DNA from 4 places in the Thioalkalivibrio sp. ALM2T genome. Region 1 is predicted to be linked to each of the others. Evidence: predicted binding sites of a transcription regulator. Region 1 holds the regulator's gene; each other region holds the start of a gene.
The links. Region 1 encodes FliA, which starts transcription of late flagellar genes. Its sites were predicted from a motif close to GCTAAAGTTNNNNNNNNNNCNGCCGATA; they were not measured.
Positions count from the first base shown of each region.

Region 2: F816_RS0107740 (methyl-accepting chemotaxis protein) is a predicted target of FliA. The motif match lies at 3,971-3,998, and genes of this name have one in related genera.
Region 3: flgM (flagellar biosynthesis anti-sigma factor FlgM) is a predicted target of FliA. The motif match lies at 2,356-2,383, and genes of this name have one in related genera.
Region 4: F816_RS0101275 (flagellin) is a predicted target of FliA. The motif match lies at 2,470-2,497, and genes of this name have one in related genera.

Region 1 covers NZ_KB906556.1:146,958-154,681, forward strand. Annotated here, with positions in the region: partial or broken gene flhF (flagellar biosynthesis protein FlhF) at 34-1,126, shown strand; gene F816_RS0100640 (MinD/ParA family protein) at 1,295-2,119, shown strand; gene F816_RS0100645 (RNA polymerase sigma factor FliA) at 2,116-2,883, shown strand; gene cheY (chemotaxis response regulator CheY) at 2,925-3,305, shown strand; gene F816_RS0100655 (protein phosphatase CheZ) at 3,401-4,177, shown strand; gene F816_RS0100660 (chemotaxis protein CheA) at 4,222-6,285, shown strand; gene F816_RS0100665 (chemotaxis response regulator protein-glutamate methylesterase) at 6,288-7,403, shown strand; gene F816_RS0100670 (flagellar motor protein) at 7,405-7,724, shown strand, end outside.
Region 2 covers NZ_KB906561.1:1,111-8,834, reverse strand. Annotated here, with positions in the region: gene F816_RS0107755 (TorF family putative porin) at 1-202, opposite strand, end outside; gene mgtE (magnesium transporter) at 281-1,666, opposite strand; gene F816_RS0107740 (methyl-accepting chemotaxis protein) at 2,274-3,845, opposite strand; gene F816_RS0107735 (HDOD domain-containing protein) at 4,024-5,397, opposite strand; gene motA (flagellar motor stator protein MotA) at 5,511-6,365, shown strand; gene motB (flagellar motor protein MotB) at 6,385-7,335, shown strand; gene F816_RS0107720 (GTP-binding protein) at 7,337-7,724, shown strand, end outside.
Region 3 covers NZ_KB906556.1:495,519-503,242, forward strand. Annotated here, with positions in the region: gene F816_RS0102260 (chemotaxis protein CheV) at 142-1,080, opposite strand; gene flgA (flagellar basal body P-ring formation chaperone FlgA) at 1,603-2,280, shown strand; gene flgM (flagellar biosynthesis anti-sigma factor FlgM) at 2,420-2,734, shown strand; gene F816_RS0102275 (flagella synthesis protein FlgN) at 2,750-3,235, shown strand; gene F816_RS0102280 (flagellar brake protein) at 3,318-4,034, shown strand; tRNA gene F816_RS0102285 (tRNA-Pro) at 4,118-4,194, opposite strand; gene F816_RS0102290 (MerR family transcriptional regulator) at 4,442-4,798, opposite strand; gene F816_RS0102295 (integration host factor subunit alpha) at 4,782-5,081, opposite strand; gene pheT (phenylalanine--tRNA ligase subunit beta) at 5,085-7,445, opposite strand; gene pheS (phenylalanine--tRNA ligase subunit alpha) at 7,445-7,724, opposite strand, start outside.
Region 4 covers NZ_KB906556.1:283,132-290,855, forward strand. Annotated here, with positions in the region: gene F816_RS15095 (flagellar protein FlaG) at 455-880, opposite strand; gene F816_RS0101275 (flagellin) at 954-2,390, opposite strand; gene F816_RS0101280 (nucleotidyltransferase domain-containing protein) at 3,057-3,356, shown strand; gene F816_RS0101285 (hypothetical protein) at 3,353-3,850, shown strand; gene F816_RS0101290 (YIP1 family protein) at 4,571-5,197, opposite strand; gene F816_RS14810 (hypothetical protein) at 5,369-5,533, shown strand; gene F816_RS0101300 (adenosylcobinamide-GDP ribazoletransferase) at 5,545-6,318, opposite strand; gene F816_RS0101310 (histidine phosphatase family protein) at 6,553-7,116, opposite strand; gene cobT (nicotinate-nucleotide--dimethylbenzimidazole phosphoribosyltransferase) at 7,113-7,724, opposite strand, start outside.

The DNA.
Region 1 (7,724 bases):
TTCCGCCGCGCGAGCGGCGCAGGAGATCAAAGCATGAATGTCAGACGATATCGGGCCCGGGACATGCGCGACGCCATGCGTCAGGTGCGCGAACAACAGGGAGAAGATGCCGTGATCCTCTCCAGTCGCCGGGTGGATGGCTGGTTGGAGGTGGTCGCCGCCCTGGAGGATGGCGAGTCCTCGGAGCCGGTGCGCGAGCCGGAGGCCGAAAAGCCGGCCCGCGAGGCGCGTACCGCCGACCGCGCCCCGAATTCGGTGGCGCCTTCCTGGCCGGCCGATCCCGAGCTCACCGCGATGCGGCAGGAGTTGCGTGACCTGCGCAGCCTGATGACGCGTCAGTATGCGGAGAGTGACGAGGCTCGCTGGGCGGCCCGTCACCCCCTGGCGGCAGAATGCAAGGTCCGCCTGATCGACCGCGGCTTCAGTGAATCGCTGGCCCGCAGCCTGGCGGGCAGCATCCTCGATGACAGCTCCCCCGAGCAGGCTTGGGAGCGTCTCCGCGCCCGGCTTTCGGGTGCGATTGCCACGCATCGCCCGGCGATTCTGGACGAGGGCGGGCTGCTGGCGATGGTGGGGCCGACGGGTGTCGGCAAGACCACCACGCTGGCACGGATCGCGTTGCGCCAGATCCGTCGGATGGGACCGGATTCGGTTACGCTGGTGACCCTGGACAGCCAGCGCATCGGTGCCACACGGCAGTTGCAAGCCTTTGCGCAGATGGCGGGGATCTCGGTGCGCGTGTTGCAGAATGCGCGCGAACTGCGCGATCTGGCGCGGCGCGTGGACGATGGCCACCTGATCCTGGTGGACACCGCCGGGCAGGCGCCGCGCGCGGTGGAGGAGGAGTCGCTGTTCGCACATCTGCCGCCGGATATCCGTGCCGAGAGCTGGTTGGTCGTGTCGGCCACGACCCAGGGCAGTACCTTGCGGCGGGTGCTGGAGGCGTTTCGCAAGGCGGATCCCTCGGCGCTGGTGCTGACCAAGCTGGACGAGGCAGAACAGCTGGGCGAGGTCCTGTCGGTCCTGCTGGACCAGCACCTGGGACTTGGGTTCGTAAGCGATGGCCAGCGCATCGCGGAGGATTTTCACCGGGTCGATACGGGGTATCTGACCCGCCTGGCGCTGGACGACGATGCGGAGGGTGCGCAGGTGGGTGGCAATGCCCGTGAGACTTGGGCTGCCGAACGGCTGGCCGAGATGGAACCGCCGCGACGCTCGCGTTCGCCGCTGCGCCCGGCTCAGGGGTCCGAGCCGGCAACACTGGAACTGATTCAGCCGGTTGGAAAGGGGCGTTATGCCACGCACTAACAAGCCGTTGAAGGTCATTGCGGTCGCCTCGGGCAAGGGCGGGGTCGGGAAGACCAACGTGTCGGTCAATCTGGCGGTCGGCCTGGCCCGGCTGGGCCGCGAGGTGATGCTGTTCGATGCGGACCTGGGCCTGGCCAACGTGGACCTGTTGCTCGGGATGCGCCCGGAGCGCACCCTGCACGACCTGGTGACCGGCGCGGTGGACAGCCTGGACGATGTCCTGGTCCAGGGGCCGGATGGGGTGAAGGTGGTCCCGTCGGCCTCCGGTATCGCGGCGATGGCGAACCTCACGCCGGCCGAGCACGCGGGTCTGATCCATGCCTTCAGTGCCTACCGCAAGCCGCTGGATGTCCTGATCGTGGATACCGCTGCGGGCCTGCAGGAGTCGGTGACTTCGTTCTGCCGGGCGGTGCAGGAGACCCTGGTGGTGGTCTGCGACGAGCCGGCTTCGATTACCGATGCCTATGCCCTGATCAAGGTGCTGCATCGTGACCACGGGCTGCGGCGTTTCCGGATGGTCACCAACATGGTCAGCGGACGCGAGGGTGCGGAGCGGCTGATGCAGAAACTCAATACTGTCTGTGGCAATTACCTGCCGGAAGTGGTCCTCGATCTGGCCGGCTATATCCCCATGGACGAACATCTGCGCAAGTCCGTGCAGAAAAGGGCACCGGTGGTTCAGCAGTATCCCGGCAGTCCGGCCGGCAAGGCGTTTGCCGAACTGGCACGCACGGTGGACCGTTGGCCGGTTGGTGGGGGTGACCACGGGGGCGTCGGGTTCTTCGTGGAACGAATGCTGCAGAGTGCATGATGACGACGCGTAATCGACTTTCCGGCTACCAGGCGACGTCCACCGCGACCGGTGGGCACGAGAAGTTGATTGCCGATCACGTTGAACTGGTGCACCGCATCGCGCACCACCTGATGGCCCGTCTGCCGGCCTCGGTCCAGGTCGATGATCTGATCCAGGCCGGCATGATCGGCCTTCTGGAGGCGGCGCGGCAGTTCGAGGGCGGGCAGGGGGCGACCTTTGCCACCTACGCCGGAATCCGCATCCGCGGTGCGATGATCGACGAATTGCGGCGCAGTGACTGGACGCCGCGTTCGGTGCATCGCAACAGCCGGCGTATTGCCGCCGCGATCCAGAGTGTCGAGGCCCGCGAGGGGCGTGCGGCGCGGGGGAGCGAAGTGGCGGCGGAACTGGACGTGGCGATCGATGACTATTACGACATGCTCAAGGACCACGCCGGGGCCCATCTGTTTGCGCTGGACGATCTGGGTGGTGGTGATGACGGGGCCGATCGCGTGATCGAGGGGCAGGAAGTCTCGCCGTCGCGTAGCCTTGAGGCTGGCGAGTTTCGCGAGGAGTTGGCCGAGGCCCTTGGGGATCTGCCTGAACGCGAACGCCTGGTGCTGTCGCTGTATTACACCGAAGAACTGAATCTGCGTGAGATCGGGGCTGTTCTGGGCGTGACCGAGTCGCGCGTGAGCCAGATTCGCAGCCAGGCGGTCATCCGGCTGCGCGCGCGCATGGGGTCGTGGCTCGAAGACGGCACGGCTTTGCAGTTATTCTAAAACTCACCTTACGAATCCCGGAGTGACGTGTGGACAAGGGAATGAAAATTCTCATCGTGGACGATTTTTCCACGATGCGGCGCATTATCAAGAACCTCTTGCGCGATCTTGGCTTCAATAATACGCAGGAAGCCGACGACGGCAGCACCGCGCTGCCGATGCTGCAAAATGGTGACTTCGACTTCCTGATTACCGACTGGAACATGCCCAATATGCCGGGCATCGACCTGCTGAAGGCCGTCCGGGCGGATGCCAACCTGAAGTCGATGCCGGTGTTGATGGTGACGGCCGAGGCCAAGCGCGACCAGATCGTGGAGGCGGCGGAGGCAGGTGTGAACGGTTACGTGGTCAAGCCGTTTACCGCCGAAACGCTGAAGGAAAAGATCGACAAGATCTTCGAACGTATTGAAGCACAGGGCTAAGCATCGCCCGGTGATGAATACGGACGACGTCCGTCTCGCTTGCGCGGGTGGACGTGCCCCGGCTCCTTCGGCGCCGTACCAGCAAGAGGCTCCTCATGACTGAACAGGAACACCCCCCACGCGACGGCCAGCTCGAGCTGGCCCGGCAACTGGTGCAGACGCTCGAGGCGGGCGACGACGCGGCGGCGCGCGCGCTGGTGCAGGATCTAGCGCGTCCTTACGACCGCGAGCTCTTCGATGAACTGGGCAAGCTGACGCGCGACCTTCACGAGGCCTTGCAAAGCTTCCGTGGGGACTCGCGTCTGGTAGAGCTGACCCAGGCGGAGATCCCGGATGCGAAGGAACGCCTGAATTACGTGGTCACCATGACCGAGCAGGCCGCGCACGCCACGATGGGCGCCATCGAGTCGAGCCTGCCGATCGCGGAGTCGTTCAGCCAGCAGGCGGCCGACTTGACCGCCAAATGGACGCGGTTTCGCAACCGGCAGCTCTCGGTGGACGAATTCCGCGATTTCGCGCGTGAGCTGGACAGCTTTTTCGGGCAAGCGGGCGAGGACGCCGAGGAGTTGCGGCGGCTGCTCTCCGAGGTGCTGATGGCACAAAGTTATCAGGACATTACCGGCCAGGTGATTCGCCGCGTGATTCAGCTGGTGACCGACCTTGAAGAGAACCTCGTTACCCTGATTCGGCTCTCCAGCGGGCGCATGGAGCAGGTCGAAGCGGCCGAAGCGTCCCTGGAGCGTGGCGAAGAAGACCGCGAGGCGGACCGCAAGGGCCACGGCCCCAGTGTGCCAAAGACTCAAGATTCCAGCGCAGATGTCGTTCAAGGACAGGACGAGGTGGACGATCTGCTATCAAGCCTGGGCTTCTAGCAGTGCCCCCCATACGACTGGCGCCACGGGACCGGAGAGACTGAATGGCCATCGACCCCAATGACGAAATCCTTCAGGACTTCCTGATCGAGGCCGGGGAACTGCTGGAGGGGCTCAACGAGCAACTCATCGACCTGGAACAGAATCCGGACGACCGGGATCTGTTGAATGCGGTCTTTCGAAGCTTCCACACCATCAAGGGGGGCGCCGGGTTTTTGAGCCTGGATCCGCTGGTGACGGTTTGTCATCACGCCGAGGACGTCTTCAATCTGCTGCGCAACGGCGAGCGCCGGGCCGATAGCCATCTGATGGACACCATGCTCCGCGTGCTGGACTCCCTGAACGTCATGTTCGGGGATCTGCGCTCCGGCATGGACCCGACCCCCGCCGATGCCGCGGTGGTCGAGGACCTGCGGCGCATGGCAAAAAACGAAGACGTCGCCGGAGATACCGCCGCGGCGCCGCCCGCGCCTGAACCGGAGCCAGTCCCCGAGCCCCAGGCCTCGGCCCCGGGCGATGCCATGGTGGGCGGCGGGGAGGAGATCACGGACGACGAATTCGAGGCCCTGCTGGATACGTTGCACGGTGACGGTGCCCCGGCACCCGTGGACGCGGCCGTGCCGGGCGGCGCCGGGGCCAGCGAAGACTCGGGCGGTGATCTGATCAGCGATGACGAATTCGAGAACCTATTGGACGAGTTGCAGGCCAAGGGCGGAGGTCCGGCATCGCCCGGACCGGCTGCGGACGCCCCTGCGGATCCACTGCCGACCGAGCCCGCGGCCGCGGCGCCCGAGCCGGAAAAAGCGGTAACGCCGGAACCGGCTGCCGCCGGTGGGCAGGGCGGTGGTGGTGCCCGCGCCGGCGGGGCCGAGGCCGGGGGGCGCCCGGCTCCACAGGGCGAGACCTCCGTGCGTGTGGATACCGAGCGGCTGGACGAAATCATGAACCTGGTGGGCGAACTGGTTCTGGTGCGAAACCGCTTGAGCATGCTGCGTTCGCAGCATGTCGACGACGAACTGGGCAAGGCGATCAGTTCGCTGGCACTGGTGACCTCCGACCTGCAGACCTCGGTGATGAAGACCCGCATGCAGCCGGTGAAGAAGGTCTTCAATCGCTTCCCTCGAGTGATCCGCGATCTGTCGCGGAATCTGGGCAAGGAGATCGAACTGGAGATCTTCGGCGAGGAAACCGACCTCGACAAGAATCTGGTCGAGGCCCTGTCCGATCCGCTGGTGCATCTGGTGCGGAATGCTGTGGACCATGGCATCGAGACGCCCGCTGTGCGCGAGGCGGCGGGCAAGCCGCGCAAGGGTACGGTCGTGCTCGGCGCGGCCCAGGAGGGCGATCACATCGCACTGCTGATCAAGGACGACGGCGGTGGCATGGATCCACAGGCCCTGCGGCGCAAGGTGGTGGAGAAGGGGCTGATGGAGTCCGCGATGGCCGAACGCATGACCGATCGCGAGGCCTTCAACGTGATCTTCATGGCCGGATTCTCCACCAAGACCGAGATCTCGGACGTCTCCGGCCGCGGGGTCGGCATGGACGTGGTCAAGACCAAGATCTCGCAGCTCAACGGCACCATCGAGATCGATTCCGAGATCGGCGTGGGGACTACGCTGCGGGTGAAGCTGCCCCTGACCCTGGCGATCCTGCCCGCCCTGATGGTGATTCTGGACGGCCGCCGTTTTGCGATCCCGCTGGCCTCGGTCTCCGAGATCCTGGACCTGGATCTGACCAAGACGAATTACGTGGATGATCAGGAAGTCATCATGGTGCGCAAGCACGCCCTGCCTATCCATTACCTCAAGCGCTGGTTGAAGCCGGGGCACGAACCCGAGCCGCGCAAGGATGCGCACGTAGTGGTGGTCCACACGGCCGACCGCAAGGTAGGGCTGGTAGTGGATGATCTCGTGGGGCAGGAAGAGGTGGTCATCAAGCCGCTCGGCCAGAATCTGCAAGGTGTGAAGGGCCTGGCGGGAGCGACGATCACCGGAGATGGCGGCATCGCCCTGATCCTCGACGTCTCTGATCTGGTGACCATCCTGATGCGGCAACTGCAAATGTCCGGTCGACCGCGCCGCGCGTCGCGCTCGAACGAGGGCTGAGGATGCCGATCAGGGTTCTGGTGGTTGATGACTCGGGGTTCTTTCGTCGGCGTATCGCCGAGATCCTGGATTCCGATTCCGGCATCGAGGTCGTGGGTTCGGCCGAGAATGGCGAGCAGGCGATCGCCAAGGTCCGGGAGCTTGATCCCGATGTCGTGACCATGGATATCGAGATGCCGGTGATGGACGGCATCACCGCGGTGCGCAAGATCATGGCCGAGCGTCCGCTTCCGATCCTGATGTTCTCCAGTCTCACGACCGAAGGAGCCCAGGCGACCCTGGATGCGCTCGAGGCCGGTGCGGTGGACTTCCTTCCCAAGCGCTTCAGCGACATGGCCGGGGACGAGGATAGCGCACGCATGCTGCTTCGGCGCCGTGTGCGCTCGCTGTCACGCAGCCGGGCGCGCTCCGTCAGTGCCCCGGGCACGACCACGCCTGCGCGGGAAGCCCGTCCGTCCGCGCGCCGCGAAGAGACGGACCGTCAGGCGGCGGCCGATGCGCGCAAGCCAGCTCCGGCGGTTGCCAGTTCTCGGCCGCCGACGCCGTTACGGCAGTTGCGCGCGGTGCTGATTGGTACCTCCACCGGCGGTCCGGTGGCGCTGCAGGAGGTGCTGAAGCCGCTCCCGGCGAATTTCCCGCTGCCGATCCTGCTGGTGCAACACATGCCCGCCAGTTTTACCCCGGCCTTCGCCGAGCGCCTGAATGCCATGTGCAATATCGAGGTACGTCAGGCGAAGGACGGCGATGTGCTGAAGCCGGGCGTGGCCCTGCTGGCGCCGGGCGGGATGCAGATGACGCTGGAACGCGGCAGCCAGACGCATGTGCGAATTGCGGAGAGCCCTCTAGGCACCATCTACAAGCCGAGCGTGGATGCGGCCTTCAGCTCCGCCGTGGAGGCGCTGCGCGGGCAGGTGCTTGCCGTGATCCTCACCGGCATGGGCGCCGATGGCCGCGAAGGCACGCGGGCATTGAAGGGCGCCGGCGCACAGGTGTGGTCGCAGGATGCGGCGACCTGCGTGGTGTACGGGATGCCGGCGGCAGTGGCCGAGGCCGGCCTGTCCGATCATGTCTACCCGCTGCCCGAAATCGGGCCCGCACTGGTGAAGGGGTTCTGCTGACATGGATATCCTGAGCCTCATCGGGATTACCCTGGGGCTGGTGGCGGTTCTCGGGGGCAGCATTGCCAAGGGCAGTGGCCTGGGCGCGCTGTGGAATGCCGCGGCCTTCCTGATCGTGGTGCTGGGGACCCTGGGGGCGACCCTGGTGCAGGCACGGCTGTCGGTGTTCATGCACGGTATGCGCATCCTGCCGTGGGCCTTCAAGCCGCCGAAGGTCGACAATCGCGCGACGGTCGAGCAGATCGTCGAGTGGTCGCATGTCGCGCGCAAGGAAGGCCTGCTAGGCCTGGAGACGCTGGCCGACGAGGAGACCGACGGCTT
Region 2 (7,724 bases), on a different contig from region 1:
ACACGCCATTATCGAAGCCCAGTTCGAAACCGCCCTGGACGACCGCGTCGTTATCCGACTTGGTGGCACCGTCGTCGATGTAGTCGGTGAACACGCCGATGTTGAAATCGGCCCCAGTGGCATGGACCGTCGATGCGCCAAAGGCGAAGGCACCGGCCACGGCGGCGGCCAGCAGGCCGCGATGGAAGTTCTGATGGTTCATGTCGATTCCTCTTGATGCAGATATCGTCACACGTCTCGCCGGGGTCAGTCCCCGACGCTACGGTTCGGGTTCCCGGGGTTACACCGGCATCTGCGCGCTCAGCAGCCAAGCCGCCATGCCGAAATACACGGCCAGGCCGGTGAAATCCTTGATGGTGGTGATGAACGGATCCGCGCCCGGCGCGTGATCGACACCGATCTTCAACAGCACCCACGGCAGCAGAAAGCCGAGGATGGAGGCCGTGAACACCGAGAAGAACAGCGCCACGCCGACCACGAAACCCAGCTGCGGGATGTCATTCGGGGCACCCTGCCAGAAGTAGGCGATGGTGCCAGCGAGAACCGCCATCACAACCCCCATGGCCAGGCCTACGCCCCCCTCGCGAACCAGATGCGCGCGGAAGAAGCGTCCCAGGTTGATATGGCCCAGGGCCAGGCCGCGGGCAAAGATGGTGGTCGACTGCGTCCCCACGTTGCCGCCCATGTCCATGACCAGCGGGATGAAGATCGCGAGCGCCACGACCGCGGCCAGCGTGTCCTCGAAGAAGTCGATCACCCCACCCACGGCCAGACCGCCGGCGAGCGTCACCATCAGGAAGGCCATGCGCACCTTGACCGCGTAGCCGATCCCACCGGAGGTGAGCTTCTCCGAACGCACGACATCCCGGTGGTGCAGCAGGTCGCCAATCCCCGCCTTCTTGTAGAAGTCCTCCGAGGTGTCCTCCTCGAGCACATCCATCGCATCGTCGATGCGCAGCACACCCACCAGCACGCCATCGGCGTCCACCACTGGTAGATACGGCACGTCGGTGCGCTGCAGCAGGCGAGCGGCCTCCACCTTGTCGCCGTCGGGCGTGGCGCAGAAATCCTCCAGCTCGACCAGCTCGCCGACGGCCTGGTCGCCATCCGCGCGGAACATGCGGCCGAGGCGCACCAGCCCCCGATAGTGGTGGTCGCGATCCGTGATCAGCAACGCCGCCCCGACATCGTCGGGCATGTTGCGATCTTCACGCAGCCGAGCGGTGACCTCGCCGACGGTCTCTTCCGGCGTCACCCAGAACACCGGGCGCCGCATCACGCGCGCCACCGTGTCTTCGTCCTGGCGCCACAGCGCACGGACCTTGTCGCGCTTGGCTCCGGGCAGGGCGTTGAGCAGGTCCGCCGCCAGCGGCTTGCCTACCAGAGTCAGGGCGCGCGCAAGGGTGTAGGCCGGCAGCCGCTGCACCAGCTCGTGGGCTGCATCCTCCGGCATGTGTTCGAGCAGGATGGCCTGCTCCTCATCATCCATCGCCAGGAACACGGCGCGGCGTTCGTTGGCGTCCACGCCCTCCAGCAGCACCCAGCGCGAACGCGGGTCCAGCTCGGCCAGGCGCTCGGCGGTAATCGCCGGGACCGGATGAATCAGCTCGGCGCGGGCGTGATCGAGTTCCCCCGCATGGATCATTTCCAGGATCTTGTCATTCATTGCAATGCTCCTCGTGCTTTTACATTCAAAAGGAACGCAGGGCATTACAAAAGGCAAAAGAATCCCATCACCGCTGGCAGCGGTCTTTTACAAAACCCCCATCAGCGAATTGAACATGATTTTACTTTTTTCACTGCCCCGCAGTGATATACCGAACCCCGACCCGGGGTCGTCGTCTTCGTCCTGTGGCATACAGGCCTCCTCGTCGTAATCAATGCACCAACACGTTCGGGACGCGCACAGTTATACGCACGGCTCCTTCCGGAGCCGAGCAGAGGGAAAACGCCATCGATTGGCATGAACCAGCAGCGCACCGCAGGGTGGCCACCAAGGGGTTCGGGGCAGGCAGGACGCCCGAAATGGGCGCAGGAGGGGAGAAAACAGGAAATCTGTCAGCCCCCGGAGTCACGCATATCGCTGACACCGGGGACACCACCGCACTTACTGGGTGGCTGGACCCCGCTGGCAACGATATGCACGCTCGCTTCGGCCACCGGCCCCGCGATCATGCATGCATCGACAACAGTCCATTGACAAACCTCTGCTATTAAGATGGGCGAAATTCTAATCGCGCATTTTTATTCACGCAAGCCCTGAAACTCAATTTTCACCCAGCCTTTTGTTCGAAGCGATGAATGAGTGCCTTAAGCTCGCTGGCCTCGGCCTGCATGCGGGCGCTGGCGTCGCGGGCGTGGGCGGAGACAGAGCCGGTCTCGGTGGCAACATCGCGAATGGACGTCACGTTGCGGTTGATCTCCTCGGAGACCGCGCTTTGCTCTTCGACCGCAGTGGCGATCTGGGTGTTCATCTCGGTGATCTGGCCAACGGCCTCGCGGATGGTCGTCAGTGAATCGCCCGCCGCCTGGGCCTTTTCGACCCCGTCGGCAGCCCGCTCCTGACTGGCACGCATCGCGGACATGGCCTCGCGCGCCCCGGACTGCAGGCTCTCGATCATATTGCGAATGGTCACCGTGGATTCATCGGTGCGCTGCGACAGGCTGCGCACCTCGTCGGCCACCACGGCGAACCCGCGGCCGTGTTCCCCGGCGCGGGCGGCCTCGATCGCGGCATTCAGCGCCAGCAGGTTGGTCTGCTCGGCGATCTCGCGAATGACACTCAGAATCTTGTCGATCTCCACGGTGCTCGCCTCCAGCTTGCCGAGCTTCTCGGCGGTGGACTCGACCTCCGCTGCCATGCGGTTGATCACGGAAACCGTGTCGTTCACGACATCCTGACCGGCCCCGGTTTCCTTCTCGGCGTTGTTCGCGGCCTCGGCGGCGCGGGCGGAGTTGCTCGCCATCTCCTGGATGGTCGAGGTCATCTCGTTCATCGCCGTGGCAACCTGGTCGATCTCGTTTTGCTGGCGCTCCACGCCGGAGGCGGTCTGGTCCACGCTGCTGGCCATCGAGTGCGCATCGTCACTCACCGCCTCGGCCTTGTCCTCAATGCGGCCTAGCACGGTGCGCAGTTTCGCCTCGCCGAAGCGCTGTACCAGTTCCAGCGAGGCGCTGTCATCGCGCCGCCCGGTGTAGATCGCCTCCATTACCGGGTTGTTGAACTGGGCCTGGGCACGCTTGACCGCCTGCCGCACCCCGGAGGTAAACACCAGCGATGCCACGCCGCCGACAGCAAAGATCAGCACCAGCAGGGCCGCCTGCACCACAGGCGAAAACGCCGAGAACACGACGGCGAGCGCCAGCAGGACGCCCACGATCCAGGTACCCGCCAGGCGACAGGTCAGGCCGTGATACCAGCGCCGTGCGAAGCTCCGCCCCCGGTTGATCGCGGCATACACCTTCTCGGCACGTGCCACATGTTCGCGCTCCGGGATCGCCCGCACCGACTCGTAGCCGGTCTTGCGACCGTGCTCGTAGGCGGGGGTGACAAAGGCGTCCACCCAGTAATGATCGCCGTTCTTGCGCCGATTCTTGACGATGCCCATCCAGGCCCCATCGGCCTTCAGGGTCGCCCACATGTTCGCGTAGGCGGCCTCCGGCATGTCCGGGTGGCGCACGATGTTATGCGCAGATCCCGACAGCTCCTCCCAGTCGAAGCCGCTGACGTCGATGAAATCGCGGTTGGCGTCGCCTATGCGGCCCTTCTCGTCGGTGGAGGAGATCAGGTCTCCATGCCGATCCAGCGAATACTCCGTCTGGGTGACGGGAAGATTCTTGCGCATGCCGTACTTCCTTATTCTTGTGTGCCGAACAGGACGTGTCCGGCAACCAAAATTCGCGCGGGCCGTTCGCTGCGCCCCACGCCCTCGATGATAATCTCCGGCGAATATATTCGCTCTTGCGGATGTATCGACCCGAATGCCCCGAACTTGAATCGCACCCGGCGGCGGCCTACCGGGGCTAAACGGGCCGCGCTGCCGCGGCCAGCACACGCCGAAAGCCCTCGAAGGCGAACGGGGTCAGCTCCAGGTCACGCGAACGCCGGTCGGCGTAGACCAGGCCCAGCACGCGCTCGCCATCACACAGGCGCGCGACGAGACAATCGACCCCGCCGGTCAGCTTGCGCACCGCCGGGGGCATCTGCTCATGGATGCGCTTGTGGTCCCACCACTGCGGCGTGTCCTTATCCAGGACCTGCGCCAACGGTCCGAGCGCCGCACGGTTGATCACAAAGTGGCTGAACTCCGGCTCGTGCAGCGTGCCGACCAGGTGCTCGGCACGCAGCGTCTCGCCATCCCGGGACAGACGGGCAAAAACCACCCGGTTCAAGCCTAAACCGAACTGCATCACCCGCAGCATCCGCCGTACGCGCAGCTCGCGGTTCTGCTCTTTCTCGAGCGCGCCAATCCCCTCTTCCAGCAGGTCGACCCGCGGCATCAGGGCCAGGCGCGGCCGATGTGGCTCGCGCAGCCAGACCCGCCCGGGTATCTGCGGATCCAGCGGTTCACGATGGTAGACCGCGACATCCGCGTTGAAACGCTCGATCACCGCACTGATCCGGTCCGCGGCCTCCTTGTCAGTCAAACCCATCAGCCCGGCCAGCAGCCCGAGATCGCGGTCACCGCGCGCGGTATCCATGCCGCGAAAGACCTGCCAGGCCACGGCACTCGCGACCATCACCTCAAAGGCCCGGTGATGCGCCGCATTGACCGCCCGCAGCGTCCCCTGCACCAGTTCCGGCAGCTCCATTTGTTCCGCCATCGCACGCGAGAGATCGTCCGTTGCGTACCCCAGTGCGGTGTAACTGGCCTCGTCCGGAAGCGCATTCAGCTCGAGGATCTCCATCAGCCGGGCCAGGCGCGGCTCGCCCTCCACGAGCAGGGCGAGCAGGCCGAGCTGATTCAGCAGGGCGGCCAGGGCCAGCTCGCCCGGCTCGGTATCGTGGCGCTCGCCTGCGATTTCGGTCGCAATCATTGCCGCCAGCCGCGATTGCGCCGCCATCTCGCGATAAGCCTGCGGCTGGGTAACGACATCCTCGACGCGCGGCGCCGCAGCCGCCTCCTGATGGACGTTCTGCAACCCCAGCATGGCGATGGCGTCCCCCACCGCGTGCACTTCCTGGCGCAGGCCGCGGCGCGAACGGTTTGCACGCAGGACCAGACGCAGGCTCAGACCGGGGTCGCGTTCGGCGTAACGCGCCAGTTCGCGCAGCGAGCGCTCAACCAGGGCGTCGGGGTCGGCGAACACCGCATCGCTCGCCTCGAGGATCGGCCATTCCACGGCCGCCAGGCGGGCGGCTTCGTCCATGTAGGGCGCGTCCTTGTCCAGGGACATGCTGTACCTCGCGCAGGGGAGTCGTTATGGTTATGCCCGTCACTATAGCAACTGCGGCACTGTGAACCGGTTCGCAGAACCCCTATTCGAGCCCACATCACGGGATCCCATCAGTGAAGCTCATTCTCGGTTTCATCATCGTGCTCGGCGGCGTGTTCGGCGGCTTCGTGCTGCACGGCGGCAACATGCTGGTGATCTGGCAGCCATACGAATACATGATCATCGGCGGCGCGGCCCTGGGCGCCTTCCTGATCGCCAACCCCTTCCGGGTCGTGATCACGGTCCTCAAGTCCCTTCCCCAGCTGCTGAAAGGCGGCGCCAAGTACTCGCGCGAAGACTACCTCGACCTGCTCGCGCTGATGTACAAGTTGTTCACCAAGGCCCGCAAGGAAGGCCTGATGGGCATCGAGGGCGACGTCGAGGAGCCCGAGGAAAGTGCCCTGTTCCAGGCGCATCCCCGGGTACTCAAGGACCATCACGCGGTCGAGTTCATCACCGACTACATGCGCCTGATCATCTCCGGCTCGATGAACCCGCACGAGCTGGACGCCCTGATGGACGTGGACCTGGAAACCCATCACGAGGAATCCGAGCGCCCCAGCCACGCGGTCAACCGCGTGGCGGATGCCCTGCCCGGGTTCGGCATCGTGGCGGCGGTGCTGGGGATCGTGAACACCATGGGTGCGCTCGGCGGCTCAATCGAACAAATAGGCATGAACGTAGCAGCGGCCCTGGTCGGGTCCTTCCTCGGCATCCTGCTCGCCTACGGCTTCGTCGGTCCGACCGCGGCCGCACTGGAGGCGCGATCCCAGGAAGAGGCGAAGTTTCTGCAGTGCATCAAGGCCTGCATCCTCGCCAATGTTCAGGGGTACAGCCCGCAAGTGGCGGTTGAATTCGGCCGCAAGACCATGGAAAGCGAGCTGCGGCCCGGCTTCTCCGAACTCGAGGAGCACGTGAAGGCGGCCTGAGGCCGTCCGGAACGCACCCATGGGCGTCGAGGACAAGACCCAGCCGATCATCGTCAAGAAGAAGGTGGTCAAGGCCGCCCACCACGGCGGTTCGTGGAAGGTGGCCTTTGCCGATTTCGCCACCGCGATGATGGCCTTCTTCCTGCTCCTGTGGCTGCTCGCCGCGATGGAGGCCGAAGATCTTGCCGGTTTATCCGAGTACTTTCAGAACCCGTCAGCCTTCGAAGGCCTTGCACCCGTCCCCGGACAGGCGCCCGGGGACGGCACAGGAGTGGACCCGTCGATTATCGATTTCGAGGGCCTGCCAGAACTGATGGAAGACCCGGAATCCGTCGCTCCCCCCAGTGGCATCGACGATGAAACCCTGGACGACCTGGCCGAGGCGCGCGACCGTGAGGCCCTCGAGACACTGCAAAGGGCCCTGGAAGAAGCGGTCGAACAAAGCCAGGCGCTAGAGCCCTTCAAGGACCAGTTGCTCCTGGACATCACGCCCGAGGGCCTGCGCATCCAGATCATCGATCGCGAGAACCGGCCGATGTTCGACAGTGCCAGCGCACGGCCCCTGGAGCACGCCGACGCGATCCTGCGCGAACTGGCCAGCCTGATCAACAAGGTCCCCAACCGCGTCTCGATCACCGGCCACACCGACGCACGCCCGCTGCTGCGCCCGGACTACACCAACTGGGAACTCTCGGCCGACCGTGCCAACGCGGCCCGCCGCGCGCTGATCGCCGGCGGCACCGAATCCGACCAGATTGCCCAGGTAGTCGGTCTGGCGGCCAGCGTGCCCTTCAACCGCGAAAACCCGGAGGCGGCGATCAATCGCCGTATCTCCATCATCGTCATGTCCCAGCAGGCCGACGATGCCATGCGCCAGAGCCTGGAGAGCGAGGGAGTGCGCCCCGAAACCCTTGGACCGGCAGACAACGGCACCGGCCCACCGCCCGCGCAACTGGACGACCCCAGCTAAAATGGCCCAACATCGCGACATCCCGCTGAACCTGATCACCGGTTTTCTTGGCGTCGGCAAGACCACTGCCATCCGTCACCTGCTCTCACAACGCCCCGAAGGCGAGCACTGGGCTGTGCTCGTCAACGAGTTCGGCGAGGTCGGCGTGGATGGCGGGCTGCTCGCGGACACCGGTGTGGCCCTGGAGGAGATCCCCGGCGGCTGCCTGTGCTGCGTCTCGGCGCAGATGTTCACCGTCGGCCTGAACCGGCTGATCCGCAGCCAGAAACCCGACCGCATCCTGATCGAGCCGACCGGTCTCGGGCACCCGGCGCAGATCATCCGCACCCTGACCGAACCGCCCTATGCCGGCGTCCTCGATCTGCGCGCCACCGTGACCCTGATGGACG
Region 3 (7,724 bases), 350 kb from region 1:
CCTCTTGGCCGGAAAACCGGGGTGATCCCGAAGATCGGGTCGAGTATACGGCGTCGCGCGCATGGCACCATACACACCGAGTGGCGGCCACCCGTCGCCGCTCCGGGCTTGCCGAGCGGCAACGCGGTTCCGCCCGACCGGTCATTCGGCCTGCGGATCCGGGCGCCCGGTCTGGTCCAGCACCGCATTCGCCAGCTCGTCGGGATTGAACTTGGACAAAAAGGCATCGGCCCCCGCGCGCTTGACCATATCCGTGTTGAATTCCCCACTCAGTGAGGAGTGCAACAGCACCCGCAAATTCTGCAGCGCGGGATTGTCCCGGATGCGCGCGGTCAGGGTGTAGCCGTCCATGCGTGGCATCTCGATATCCGAGATCACCAGTTCGACCTGGTCCCCTACCGGCCCTTCCGCGGCCTTCTGCTCAAGGAAGTCCAGTGCTTCCTGGCCATCCTTGAAGACATCGTATTCGAAACCGAGCCCCTTGATCGCCCCCTCGATCTGCTTGCGCGCCACCACCGAGTCATCGACGATCACGACCTTGCGCCCGCTGGCCTCGCGGGCGTTCTCGCGGATGGATGGCGAAATCTCGCTGGGCAGCGGGTTCACGATGGAGAGCACCCGTTCGACATCGATAATCTCGACCAGCTTGTTGTCGATCTCCGTGACGGCCACCAGGAAGGATTCGCGTCCGGTTCCGCGCGGGGGCGACTTCACGTCCTGCCAGTTCACGTTGACGATGCGGTCCACCGCCGACACCCAGAAGCCCTGCACCGAACGATTGAACTCGGTGACCACCACCTTCTGCTCCCCATTGTCGACCGCCCCGACGGCGCCACGCAGGCCCATCGCTCGCGCCAGGTCAATGATCGGCACGGTACCGCCACGCAACGTCGCCACCCCGCGTACGACGCTCATGGAGCCGGGAATCTGACGCAGCGGTGGCGACGGAATCACCTCGCGGACCTTGAAGACATTGATCCCGAAGGTCTGCGACCCGCCCAGATGGAACAGCAGCAGCTCCATGCGGTTCTGCCCCACCAACTGGGTTCGCTGATTCACATCGTCAATGAATTGACTCATCGTGCCGCTCTCCTTGCCCCGATTGCTCTTAGCACCGGACAGGCCTCAAAGGCCAAGTGTGCACCGCGCAACCCCGGCCTGTCATTTGCATTAGCGTGCATGCGCCTTCTGACGCCGCCTCATGGCCATAACGGCCGCCCGCGACGGGCCTTGAATGCGCGCGTGGCACCGGATGCCCGTTCATTGGCACGAGATCTGCTTGTTTTTGCGGACTGAAACCGCTCGCGACTCGCTCGACATCGACGCAAGATCCGCCAAACCCGAGCCATTCGCGCACAGTCCGACGCCCGCACCGAACGGGCTGCGCAGGACAGGACCAAACAGGACCGCGACATGAACCAGCGCCGAAACATTTCAGAATTCTCTTCCGCTGCCAGGAAGACGCTGATCCGTTCGCCCGTTCGCGTTGGGGCCTCATTCGTTCCAGGAAAAGGCGGGCCCTCCGATGCCTCGCCAGCGAGCGTGATCGACTCGAACGCCAGTGTGCGAAGCATTCCGCGTCTCCTTGCCGGAGTCGCCCTCTTGTTCATCCTGGTACTGCTGTCTACCAGCGTCCGGGCCGAAGTCCACCCAGTTGACGACATCCGTCACGCCGCCGAGCAGTTCCTGATTCAGGAACTGGGCGTTACCGATAGCGAGAAGGATGTTTCCATCGAGATTGGCCAGCTCGACAAGCGTCTGCGCCTCGTCCCCTGCACGGACGGCCTGGAAGCGCGTTTACCACCCGGCGGGCGGCGTGACGGCAACACCGCTGTCCATATCCAGTGTGCCGGCCCGGTGACCTGGCAGTTATACGTGCCGGCGACGGTCGAACGTTACGCCGAAGTGCTGGTTGCGAACCGCACCCTGCCGCGCCAGCACACCCTCTCGGCGGGCGACCTGCGTTTCCAGCGAATCGAGACCTCGCGCCATGCCGGCAGTTATCATGAGGAAAAGAATGCCCTGATCGGCCAGCAGACCCGGCGCAGCATCCGCCCGGGTCAGATCATCGGAACCCAGCACGTGAGCCCGCGCGAGATCATCAGTCGCGGCCAGCGGGTTACCATCCTGGCAGAGAACGGCTCAATCGCCATCCGCATGCAGGGCGAAGCGCTGGAGAACGGGACGCTGGGCGAGCGAATCCGCGTCAAGAACGCATCCTCCGGGCGGGTCGTCGAAGGCGAAATCCAGGCCTCCGGCCACATCCGGGTAGCGCTTTGAGGCCTCGCCTCACCAGGCACGCCGATGATCTTCGAAGCGGATTGTGAAGCCGGTTACACTTTTCCGCCCTCGAGGCCTACAGTTTCAGCACCGCTGGCCGTAAACAATTGCAGCACAGTTACAACGACAGGAAGGCATCATGGATATCAAGGGCCTCAACACGAACAGCCTGCGCCCCGACAGCCAGAACCCCGGGGTAAAGGGTCGCGACGAGTCCGGCAACACGGCAAACCGTGCCCCGGCCTCCGGTAACGCATCGGCGCCAAACAATGATTCGGTCACGCTCACCGGGGCCGCCCAGGCAATGAATGCCGCGGCCGGCGCGGGCGACACCGCCCCCTTCGACGCCGCCCGCGTTGCCGAACTGCGCGAGGCGATCTCCAGCGGCAACTATCCGGTGGACAACCAGCAGCTGGCCGATCGCATGATCGACCTCGAAAGCCTGCTGCGCTAACCCGGTCTATCGCCCATGAATGCCGACGCGCACCATCAACTGCAACGCTCGCTCGAGACCTCAATCCGGCTGGCTCATCAGCTGGAAGAGAGCCTGCTACAGGAGACGCGCGCGGTCGAAGCGCGCCAACCCGATACGCTGCAGGGCGTGGTGACGGGCAAGCAGACCCTGCTGCATGAGCTGGAAACCGAGACACGCAACCAGCAAGGCCTGGTCGAGGCCGCCGGCGAGGCCTTCAGCCCCGAGGGCATCGCGCGCCTGTTCTCGAAGATGGACGATGGCGTCGTACTGAACGACCTGTGGCAAGCCCTGCGCCAGTCCATCGAACGCTGCGACACTCTGAATCAGGGCAATGCGCGCCTGATCGACCGTGACCGCCAGCGCGTGGAACTCTCCATGCAGATCCTCCGCGGCGAGGAAACCGGCCCCGCGGCTACCTACGACCCGTATGGCCGCGCCCGGCCCGGAAACCGCGGCGGACGCCAGATCACCCAGGCCTGAGAGGCCGGTGCTGGTGGAGGCTGGCTTTTCGCGGCATCCACCAGTACCTTGCGTCCTCACACCTTCCTAACACTTCGGACGCATGGACGACACGGACTATACCGTCGATAAGCCGGACCGGATTGCCGGCATCCTCAAGGACCTCGACCACAAGCTCACCGTCGTGAGCGTTCGCGTGGATACCGACGGCCCCCTGTACACCTCGGCCCTGGTCCGTCTGGACCCAGCCGCCAAGGAACTCTTTCTCGACGAGCTCACCCCGCCTCGCGCGCACCAGCAGGTTCAGGCCGGCATGGACTTGCGCGTATTCGCCGCGCTGCGCGGGGTTGCAGTGCGATTCGGCACGCATGTAACACGCATCGAGCAGGAGCAAAAAGGCGCGCTCTACGTCTGCACCTATCCGGAAACTCTGTACTACCTGCAACGCCGCGAAACGTTCCGCGTGCACATCCCGATGGCCCAGCGGCCTCAGATCGAACTCCATGCAAAGGCCTGGAAGGATCCCGTGATTGGCGAGGTTGCCGACCTCTCTGCCCAGGGCATGTGCATCGAGTTGTCCACCACCCTTCTGGATGCGCTTGAGGACCAGGCAAACTTGGCCTTCGAGAACCTCCTGCTCCCCGATGTCAGTGAACGCCTTTCCGGGGACCTGCGGCTGGCCAACCGTCGCCGCAGCACGCGTGATGGCTTCGAGTTTGCAGGCTTCGAGATCGTCGGAATGACCCAGTGGATGGAACGCCAGACCAACATCGCCCTGCTCCATTACCAGCGCGAGGCGCGCCGCCGCTCGATGGATTGAGCCTGAGCCGAGGCGACGCCGCCACCTGCAACTCCGAACACAAAAAAGGCCGCTTGAAGCGGCCTTTTTTGATCGTTCCTGTTTGGTCGGGACGGCAGGATTTGAACCTGCGACCCTCTGCACCCCATGCAGATGCGCTACCAGACTGCGCCACGCCCCGAAGCCGCGAACTATATCCGATTCCCCGCCTTCACGAAAGCGTCGGCCACCCCATTGCTGCCAGATCCGTGCGGACCATTCGCGCCACGTACACCGAGAGTGGCGCATTGATGCGATTCGCTGCGCTCGTCGCATCCTACAGAGCGGAAATTTCAAACTGGAGTTGGGTTCAGAAGGACACCGTAGGATGCGACGAGCAAAGCGAATCGCATCAACACAACGTCCGGGCGCCCCCTAGGGTTGGAGCCTCAGGCGCGCAATACGCGCAGAACCGACTCGAGCTCCGAAATCGTGTCCTGGATGATCTGCTGGGCCTGCTGACGATCACCCTTGGCTTCGTCGCCCGAGAGCTTCTGACGGGCACCATTGATGGTGTAGCCCTCTTCGTACAGCAATGCGCGGATCTGACGGATCAGGATCACATCCTGACGCTGGTAGTAGCGACGGTTGCCGCGCCGCTTGACCGGCTCCAGCATCGGGAATTCCTGCTCCCAGTACCGCAGCACATGCGGCTTGACCTGGCACAGCTCCGCGACTTCGCCGATGGTGAAGTAGCGCTTGCCCGGGATCGCGGGCAGCTCCTGGTGGTTACTCGCCTCCAGCATAGCTCTCTACCCGCTCGCGCAGTTTCTGTCCCGGCCGAAAGGTCACCACACGACGCGCGGAGACCGGAATCTCTTCGCCCGTCTTGGGATTGCGCCCTGGCCGCTGGTTCTTGTCGCGCAGGATGAAATTCCCGAACCCGGAAAGCTTCACGCCCTCGCCGGTCTCCAGCGACTGCCGCATCTCCTCGAAGAACATCTCGACGAATTCCTTGGCCTCGCGCTTGTTGAGACCCAGTTCCTCGTTTAGCGCGGCGGCGAGATCCGCCTTGGTTACAGCTGCCATCGGCTATTGTCTCAAGGTTGCGTTGAACCGGGCCTGGAGATGCTGCACCACCGCGTCGGTGATGCCAGCCACGTCCTGTTCGCCTAGGGTGCGATCAAAAGCCCGTAAAATCAAGCCCAAAGCCAGGCTTTTTTCGTCCGGATTCAAGCCTTTGCCCTGGTACACATCGAACAGGCGAACGTCCTGCAGGATCTCCAGGTCAAGCTCGTCGATGGCCGCCAGCACATCGCCCGCCGCCACCGACTCGGCCACCACCAGCGCCAGATCCCGACGGATGGACGGGTACGGCGACAACGGCGAGAACTGCGCCACTGGCGCGCGCACCACGGCGGTCGCGTCCAGATCGAACAGGTAGACCGGCTCCACGTCGAAGCGCTCGCACAACGCCGGGTGCAGGCGCCCGACCCAGCCGATCGGCTGCCCGTCCACCAGTACCCGTGCGGATTGCCCGTCATGCAGCGCCGGATGACGTTCCGCGCGAAAGCCGAGCGGACCGGCGACGCGTTCGCACAGGCCTTCCACGATGCCCTTGGCGTCGAAGAAATCGACCTTCTTCGCCTCCCCTTCCCAGGCTTCCGGCGCCAGCCTCCCACCGAGCAGGCCGGCCAGTCGCGGCTCCTGCCGCAGACCGGACGCATCCGGAACAAAGCGCAGGCCATGCTCGAACAGGCGCAAGTCCGATTGCTGGCGCGCCTGGTTGTAGGCGGCGGTGGTCACCAGCCCGGGCCACAATCCCGGGCGCATCACCGCCAGATCGGACGAAATGGGATTCGCCAGCGCCAGGGGTCTCACGTCCGGGTAGAACGCATTGGCGGCCTCGCGAGCGATAAAGCTGAAGCTGATCACCTCATGGAAGCCTTGGCGGGCAAGCCCGTTGCGCAGTGACCGCAGACCCGACTCCGGCGTCACCGGTGCGACCGGCTTCGGGAGTGTCTGCGGCAAGGCGTCATAGCCGTGCACCCGGGCCAGCTCTTCGATCAGATCTTCCTCGCGTTCGAGGTCGAATCGGGCCCGCGGCGCGCGTACCGACCAGCCGCTATCGCTCGTCTCGATGCGGCAGTCCAGTGCCTCCAGGATCCGCTCCACCTCGGAAGCCTCAAGGGTCACCCCAAGCAGGCGCTGGACACGATCCGGGCGCAGGACGATCGCCTGTTCCGCATGGGAGGCCGGCGTCTCGCCCACTTGCTCGACCGGGCCGCACTGTCCGCCGCAGAGCTCCAGCAGCAGCTGGGTCGCGCGTTCCATCGCCTGCGGGACCAGAGTCGGGTCGACACCCCGTTCGAAACGATGGGAGGCATCGGTATGCAGGCCGTGAGCCCGCGCCCGACCGGCCAGGGCTCGCGGTGCGAAATGCGCACATTCGAGCACCACGCGGGTGGTGCTGGCATCGACCGCGCTGGCGGCGCCGCCCATCACTCCGGCCAGCGCCAGGGGGCCGTCATTACCCGCAATGACCAGGTCCTGCGGCGACAGCTTGACCGTCTGTTCGCCCCCGAGGAGCGTCAGGGATTCCCCCTGCTCACCTTGGCGCACCTGGATCCGGTCGCCCGTGCGCTCGGCATCAAAGGCATGCAGGGGCTGGCCCAGCTCCAGCATCACATAATTGGTCGCGTCCACGATGGCGCTTACCGGGCGCACCCCGGCGCGGCGCAGGCGTTCCGCCATCCACAACGGGGTCGCAGCCTTGGCGTCCAGGCCCTCCAGGACCCGTGCGGCATACAAGGGGCAGGCTTCCGGATCCTGGATATTCACACTTACCCGGGCATCGCTGGCGACGTCCACGGCCGGCATGGCCGGGGCATGCAGCGGCCGGTCCAACAATGCCGAGCACTCCCGCGCAATCCCGCGCATGCCCAGGCAATCGGCCCGGTTCGGCGTCAGGTCCACTTCCAGGATGGTGTCGTCCAGCCCGAGCGCCTCACGCAGGTCCTGGCCGGCCTCCAGCGTCGTCGGCAGCGACATCAGGCCTTCGGCATCGTCTGCCAGGCCAAGTTCGCGCGCGGAACAGAGCATGCCCTCGGAAGCGACACCGCGCAGCTTGGAGCGCTTGATACGGAAATCACCGGGCAATACCGCTCCGATCACCGCCACCGGCGCCCGCATACCTTCATGGACATTGGGCGCGCCACAGACGATGGTCAGCGGCTCCGCCTCGCCCGCTTCGACCCGGCACACCCGCAGGCGGTCCGCGTCCGGGTGCGGATCGACTGCCACCACGTGGCCCACCCGCACCCCGCTGAACGCGGGCGCAGCCGCTTCCATCGCATCCAGTTCCAGACCCGCCATGGTCAGGCGATGGCCCAGTTGTTCCGGGGTCTCGTCGATCTGCAGCCATTCCTGCAGCCACTGCACACTGATACGCATTAGCCTGTCTGCCCGAATTGCCCGATGAAGCGGATATCGTTTTCGAAGAACAGCCGGAGGTCGTTCACGCCATGGCGCAGCATCGCCATGCGTTCGACGCCCAGGCCAAAGGCAAAGCCGGTGTACTGCTCGGCGTCGATCCCCACGTGACCCAGCACGTTGGGGTGCACCATCCCGCAGCCCATCACCTCCAGCCAGCCGGTGTGGCTGCAAACGCGGCAGCCGTCACCGCCGCAGTGCACGCACTGGATGTCGACCTCAGCCGACGGCTCGGTGAAC
Region 4 (7,724 bases), 140 kb from region 1:
GACGCATCGCCATCCCCGGGAGATCCCGGATAACCGCTACGCGGTTTCCGGGATGACGATGGTTGGGGAATACTTCGGGACTTAGAGTGCAGCCATCCAGACCGCCACTCCCGAGGTGACCCAGCCGTCACCCCACCCCCTTACCTCGTCATCCCGGCCGCACAGCTCAGCGAAGCCCCCCAGACTGCCGTCATCCCGGCCGCAGCGAAGCGAAGAGCCGGGATCTCCAACCGAAGCCACCGACGCATCGCCAACCCCAGGAGATCCCGGATAACCGCTGCGCGGTTTCCGGGATGACAACGTTGGAGTAGGGAAGCGCCAAAAGGCGTGCCGATGCACGTCATGCTCGGCTTTCACAAGGGGCCAACGCGAACCTCCATACCCAGAACACAAAAAAAGCCGGACCCGTAACCGGACCCGGCTTCAAAACTACGATACACGAAGGCTCCAGCCGTCAGGCCTTGTCCGCCAGCCCCGTCCCGCCGAGCTCCTGCTCGGTCTGAAACTGCTCCACCAGAGCCAGCACGGCCTCTGGCGGGATCTGGCGGATCACCTCTTCGCGTTCTCCGTCCATCACCGTAATCACCGTGCGGCCGCTGCTGTCGTCCACGCTGAACTCCAACGCCCGCTTCGTGGATTGCAGATAGGAATTAATCGACTCGACCACCTGATTGACCTCGTCCATGTCCATGGCCTCGATCGCCGGTCCGGTGGAACCAGGAGCCGTTGATTCCTGCGTACTGTCGGAACGAGCCACGGCCTCCGGCCGCCCCTCGCCACGAACAAGACCCGCGCCGGGACCGGGAGCCTTAGCCCCCTCGCCCCCGCGCGGGCTCACTGCAACCAGCGGTGATGTGATATTACCGATTCCATCACTCATATCGCTGTCCTCTTCAGAAGGGGTGGACCGCACAGTCGCCGTCCACCCTCAACCAGAGCCCGAGTGATCGAGCTTACTGCAGCAGGGCCAGCACGTTCTGCGGAACGGCGTTAGCCTGCGACAGCACCGAGGTACCCGCCTGCTGCAGTACCTGGGCGCGGGTCAGTTCGGCCGTTTCGGAGGCAAAGTCCGCATCCTGGATCCGCGAACGGGCGGCCGACAGGTTCTCCGAAGAGATCTCAAGGTTCGAGATAGTGTTCTCGAACCGAACCTGAACTGCACCCAGCTCCGCTCGAATACCACTAACTTGTTGTAGCGCAAAGTCTAGCGTCCTCAAGGCTTCCGTCGACGATTCGCGTGTCAGCACATTCACGCCTGCAGCGGTGCGATTTTCTTGCGTGACATCAAAAGCATCATTCCCGTCAACTCCATCGAACGTTCCTGCAATCGAGAAGTCATCATCCTGGATTTCCGACGCGAGGACGATGCCCGCGTAAAAGTCCTGGCCCTCCGCGTCTACGTCCTGACCCGAAAAGAGATCAGACACGTCGGCGCCACCATCGGCCTGACCGACACTGATGGTTTCGCCAGTATTGTTACTCAAAGTCAACGTGGCGTTGTCTCCACCGGCCTCAACACCAGTCTGAGTACTAACTTCGTTGATTGCTTGCCGGAGGTTGGCCGCAGTAGCATCCGCGTCAGCACCGGCCGCATAGGTGATCGTGACGTCATTAAGAGTAAACGAATACTCGTCGTTTTCAGTGCCGGCCGCCACCGTAAGATCACCCGAACTAACCGAGTCGCCGGTAAATGCCTGAATGCTCGTACGACCCTGCTGCGCGTTAATCGCTGCAACCAACTGACTAGCAGTTGCCCCTTCTTCAAGGCCGGCACCATCTTCCCCAAGATCAATCGATCGCCCATTGACAACAAGATCATTTGCTGTAATCAGGCTATCCAAAGAATCTTGGGTAAAAGAGGTTCCCTCGGCTACACGTGCGCCCAATTGGTTCGATCGTGCATCTACCCCATCCACGCTGATTGACTGTCCAGAGTTGGCCCCCACTTGGAAAACCAGATCCTCTAGGCTTCCGTCCAGAATATTCTGACCATTGAATTCGGTGCTCCGGGCCACGCGATTGACTTCCGCCAACAACTGCTGAACTTCGTTGTTAAGTGCCTGACGGTCAGACGCTGAATTGGAATCGTTCGCTGATTGCACTGCAAGTTCACGAACTCGCTGTAGTGCGTCCCCAACGGTACCAAGTGCCCCTTCGGCCGTCTGCGAGAACGAGATACCGTCGTTCGCGTTACGCACGGCCTGGTTCAGACCGCGAATCTGCGTGGTGAAACGTTCGGAAATGGCCAAACCGGCCGCGTCGTCCTTGGCGCTGTTGATACGCAGGCCCGAGGACAGACGTTCCAGGCTCTGGGCCAGCGCGCCCTGCGAGTTGTTCAGGTTGCGCTGCGCGTTCAGGGAAAGAACGTTGGTGTTAATTACTTGGGACATGATCGCTCTCCTGTAAGAGTCTTGCGTCACCGCCTCGGGCGGTTCTGGTGAACGGGTTGATCCCCGCTCTCAGAAGCCTTAACGACCCTCACCCAGGAACCTTTAGCCCTGCATCGAAATTTTTTTCGACCGGCGGCAATTTCTTGCCGCCCCCAGTTCCTCCGGCCGCGAAACCGTAACGCCCCGCACCGATGCCCAGCCATCATCCGGACCGCACTCCGCTCACCATGGCCTTCTCGGTCATCCCGGCCGCAGCCCCTGTCCGTCATCCCGGCCGTAGCGAAGCGAAGAGCCGGGATCTCCCCACGCGCGAACACCCCGACGTCTGCGCCACATTCAGCGGCGGAGACCCCGGATAACCGCTGCGCGGTTTCCAGGATGACTCGGGTGGCAGGATTGTACGGAAACGAGGGCCGCGACCCGGCCGCTCAAGGGTGGCGATTGCATCCCATCATTGCGAGGAGCCGCAGGCGACGTGGCAATCAGCTGGCAGGGCGCAAAGCGTTTTAATCCAGCACTCTGCTTGTCCCGAGCGATTGCTTCGTCGCTGCGCTCCTCGCAATGACAGACGTGGTGGATTCGCGGCTGGTTCGCGGGCTGACGGTGGTGGAGGTCGGAGGTGAGACGGTTCGGGTATATGCTCCAGGGCCTTGATATACTTGAGCGATGCGCCTGACCGACGAACAACAGACGATCATCCGCGAGGAAGTGGCCCGTGCATTCGGGCCGGATGCGCGCGTGAAGCTGTTCGGCTCGCGCGTGGACGATGCCGCGCGTGGTGGTGACATCGACCTCTACATCGAGGCGGACGGCACGCCGGATGAACTACTGGACCAGGAACTCCGCCTGTACGTGGCACTGCAACGCCAACTGGGGGAACGCCGTGTGGATATCGTCGTGCATCCTCGCGGGGCGCCGCACCGCCCCATTGATACGCATGCCGACCGCACGGGCGTCGCCCTGTGACCGCCGCAACGCCACAGCAACGACTCGCCCGGCTCATTGATCTGGTTGATCGCGAGGATGAGCACCTGCTCGCCGTACGCGAACGCCTGCTGGAAGGCGATTGCACGGTGGATTCCAAACGCGTTCAGGGCATCCTTTCTACGGACACAGGGGTTGATCGCCTGGAGTCCTTCGGTGCGAAGTTCGGCCGTATGCAGGAGACCATCATGGACAAGCTCGTCCCCGCGTTTCTTGCCTGCGCCGGGGAAAACACGGGGCCGGCCATCGACAACCTGTCACGTCTGGAGAAGTTCGCCCTCATCCAGGACGCCGACGCCTGGCTGCAAATGCGCCAGCTGCGCAACCGCCTGGTCCATGAATACATGGAGAGGCCCGCCGATCTGGCCCCGGCCCTCCAGCGCGCCTGCCGCTTCACCGACCAAATGCACGCCGACTACCACGCGTTGCGCACGTACGCGCAGGACCACCTGAAGATCGGACCCGCCAGCCTTTAACCTCTCAAAGCCGCTGGCTATCCCTTGCATCATCCCGGCCGTAGCGCTCCCCTTGCCGTCATTCCGGCCGTAGCGGAGCGGAGAGCCGGGATCTCCACACGCGGGAACGGCCCAATGTCAGTGCCAGCTCCAAAGAAGGAGATCCCGGATAACCGCTGCGCGGTTTCCGGGATGACGAGGGCTGGGTAGTTAACCCGAGGGTTTGGTGGTCATTACAAACGTGCGTGTATCCATCCAGCCCACATCCCCTGGCCATTGTCCCAGCGGGCTACTCCCTCCCCGTCACCCCGGCCGCAGCGCTCCTCTCCCCGTCATCCCGGCCGTAGCGGAGCGGAGAGCCGGGATCTCCACACGTGTGAACACCCCGACGCTTGTGCCGGCTCCAACGACGGAGATCCCGGATAACCGCTTCGCGGTTTCCGGGATGACAAGGGCTGGGTGGTTAACCCGAGGGTTTGGTGGTCATTGCAAACGTGCGTGTATCCATCCAGCCCACATCCCCTGGCCTTTGTCCCAGCGGGCTACTCCCTCCCCGTCACCCCGGCCGCAGCGCTCCGGAGAGCCGGGATCTCCACACGTGTGAACACCCCGACGCTTGTGCCGGCTCCAACGACGGAGATCCCGGATAACCGCTGCGCGGTTTCCGGGATGACAGGTTATGGGTATTGGGGGAGCTGCAGGCAGAACGACAGGCACGACATATTCCACGGCTGGCGCGGACTAGAGCAGCCAGGTGGTGCCGATGCGGTGTTCGGGTGTGGCACCGGGGATCAGGTCCATCAGGAGCCAGCCGAATATCAGGGTGATGAAGGCGCCGCAGAAGATGGTGGCCACGAACAGGCCGATGCGGTTACCGCGGCGCAGCCCGATGATCTCGCGCAGGGACCAGTAGAGCAGCCAGAGGGAATAGAGGATCAGCAGCAACGCGATGCCGTTGCCCCAGGGCCAGGGGAACGCTGCGACCACCTTGCCGACCCAGGCGGGTAACAGCCCGACCGTGACGGCGAGCATCGCACGGTCCGGGTGCGAGTAGCCCTGGAACAGCTCGGTCAGGTAATGCGCGGACCAGGCCATCCCCAGCACCCCGATGCTCATCGCCAGCACGCTGTAGACACCAAAGCCCCAGGCATCGGGCATGGCCTCCGGCGGGAGGCCGGTCGGGATCAGCTGGTAAAGCCACTGACTCACGATCACGCTCGCCAGCAGCACCGGCAGCGCAAGCCCCAGAAACGTCTGCCACCACGGTGGGGCCGGCTCGATTGCTTGCGCATCGCGCACGGCCCTCAGGGGGTTCACGAGGGTGCGCAAGGTCATGCGGGCGGGATTGAGTCTCACGGGAACGGTCATGGCCAAAGTATGTGGCAATTACGTGACTATTCGATGACAGCTTTTACGAACTTCGAACATGCATCCTCTGGTCCTGAACGCGGAGACGCTGCATTGGCTCGATTGACGATTCGTTTGCCGGACGCCAAATAAGAACGGCTTAGGGCGCCGGCACGCGAACGGGGGACTAGCGTGAGCCGCCTTGTCGCCGAGATGGCCACGTTGATGATTGCGGAGCACGATGCGAAGACCCGGTTCCGGGTGCGCGCCCAGCGTGGCCAGGGTTGGGAAAAGGGGCGGGAACAGGAAGGTCTGGCGCTGCTGGACAAGGCGACGGGGACCGCCTCACCTGATTGAGAGGCATCTCCCTAATGCAGGGCGAGCACGAGCGCCATGGCGGTAATCGCCACCAGTTCCACCAGCTCCAGGGTGGCGCCAGCGGTATCGCCGGTAAAGCCGCCGAGCCAGCGACGCAGGAAGGCGGCGATGGCGAACACCAAGGCCAGCGCAACGGCCAGGCCGAGGATGAGGCCCCAGAGGCCAGTGATCAGTGCCATCAGGAGGATCAGCACGCCGGTGGCCACCAGCACCATCTGGGCAGGGCTGCGCGGCAGGTGTGCGGCCATCTCGGCACCCAGGCCCTGCTCCCTCACATAGGGCACCAGCAGAAACAGCCCGGTGAGCGCCGCGCGCCCCAGCACGATGGCGACCAGCAACGCGATCCAGGCACCCGTCTCCACCACGGTTACCAGGGCTGCGAACTTGATCAGCAGTACCAGGACTAGCGCTGCCACCGCCATCGGACCACTGGCCGGGTCCTTCATGATGGCCTGGGCGCGTTCCGGGTCCTGATGGCTGCCGACCCAGGCATCCACCGTGTCCGCCAGGCCGTCCAGGTGCAGCGCCCCGGTCAGGCCGACCCAGACGGTCAACACCAGTGCCGCGACCAGCAGCGGTGGCGCGCCCGGAATGGAGGACAGCGCGATTCCGACGAACACCACGATCAGGCCCAGGACCAGCCCCACCAGGGGATACGCGAGCACCGAACGGCCCAGGTCCTCGGGGCGCGGTTCCAGTTCCGGCGTGGGCAGCCGTGTGAGGAACTGGAGGGCCAGCCACAGGGGTGTCATTACAGAGATCATGCTGGTGCCCGTTCGGATTTTGCCTTCATGTGTTCGCGGCCCGGGCCGCTTCCACCGCGGAGTACCTCACCCGAATCCTCTGCCCTGCCGTAGGAGCGTGCTTGCACGCGAAGCCCCTGCCCGCGCCGGTCTCTGGCAGGGGCTTCGCGTGCAAGCACGCTCCTACAAGACCTCCCGCAAGGGCCAGGACGAGGGTTGTCACTGGGTCCTGGTGCATTGCGGGATGGAACATCATCAGTAGGGCTCCCATGGCTCGACAATATGCAGGGAGGCGAGCGGGACGTCGATCCCGAGCAGCTTCTCCAGCGGCCAGCCCTCCTGCAGGGCACGGATCAGGCGGATGACGCCGCCGTGGGCGATCACGAGTACCCGCTCGCCTTCGCTCGGCGCCAGGTCGTTCCAGCCGGCGACGACGCGGTCGCGAAACTCCTGGAGCGACTCGCCGACGGGCGGCGGGTGATTCAGCGGGTCCTGCCAGAAACGGCCCAGTGCATCAGCGTCCGTCTCCATCAGCGCCGCCGCCGTGCGGCCTTCCCAGGCGCCAAAGTCGAGTTCGGCGAGACGGTCGTCGACGGCGAGCGGTACACCGGCCTCTTCCGCAAACGCCTGTGCCGGGGCGTGGCAACGCATCAGCGGCGAGCAGACAATGCGGTCCCAGTCGCTACCCCCGGTCAGAGCATCGCGCATCGCGGTCCACCCAGCCTCGGTCAGCGGGACATCGCTGCCTCGGCCGCAAAAGCCCTGGCCGGTGGTCTCGCCGTGGCGCAGCAGACCCATGCGCGTGGGCCCGGCGCTCAAGTACCCTCTCCACTAACACCCGCCTCGGAGAAGGTGGCCATGCCGGAGTGCAGTTCGCAGGCCAGGCGCAACAGGGGCACGGCCGTGGCCGCCCCGCTCCCCTCACCCAGGCGCATGCCGAGATCGAGCAGGGGCTCGGCCTCCAGTGCCGCCAACAGGCGCTGGTGACCCGGCTCCGCCGAGGTATGTGCATAGAAGAACCAGTCCGCCGTGCCTGGGCACAGGCGCTCGGCCACCAGCGCCGCCGAGGTGCTGATGAAGCCGTCCACCAGCACCGGCAGGCCGATCTGGGCCGCGGCGATATACGCCCCGGCGAGCCCCGCAATCTCGAAGCCGCCGAGGCAGCGCAGGCTGCCGAGGGCGTCGCCCCGCACGGCCGCATGGGTCTGTAGCGCCTGTTCGATGACCTCGGCCTTGTGGCGGACGCCATTTGCGTCCAGCCCTGTGCCGGGCCCGGCCAAATCGACGGGCGGCAGGGCCAGTAGCGAACAGGCGAGTGCCGCGGCAGCGGTCGTGTTACCGATTCCCATCTCGCCGCCGATGAATATCTGCGCCCCACCCCGCCGCGCCCGTTCCGCGCACTGGCGGCCGGCGTTCAGGGCGCGTTC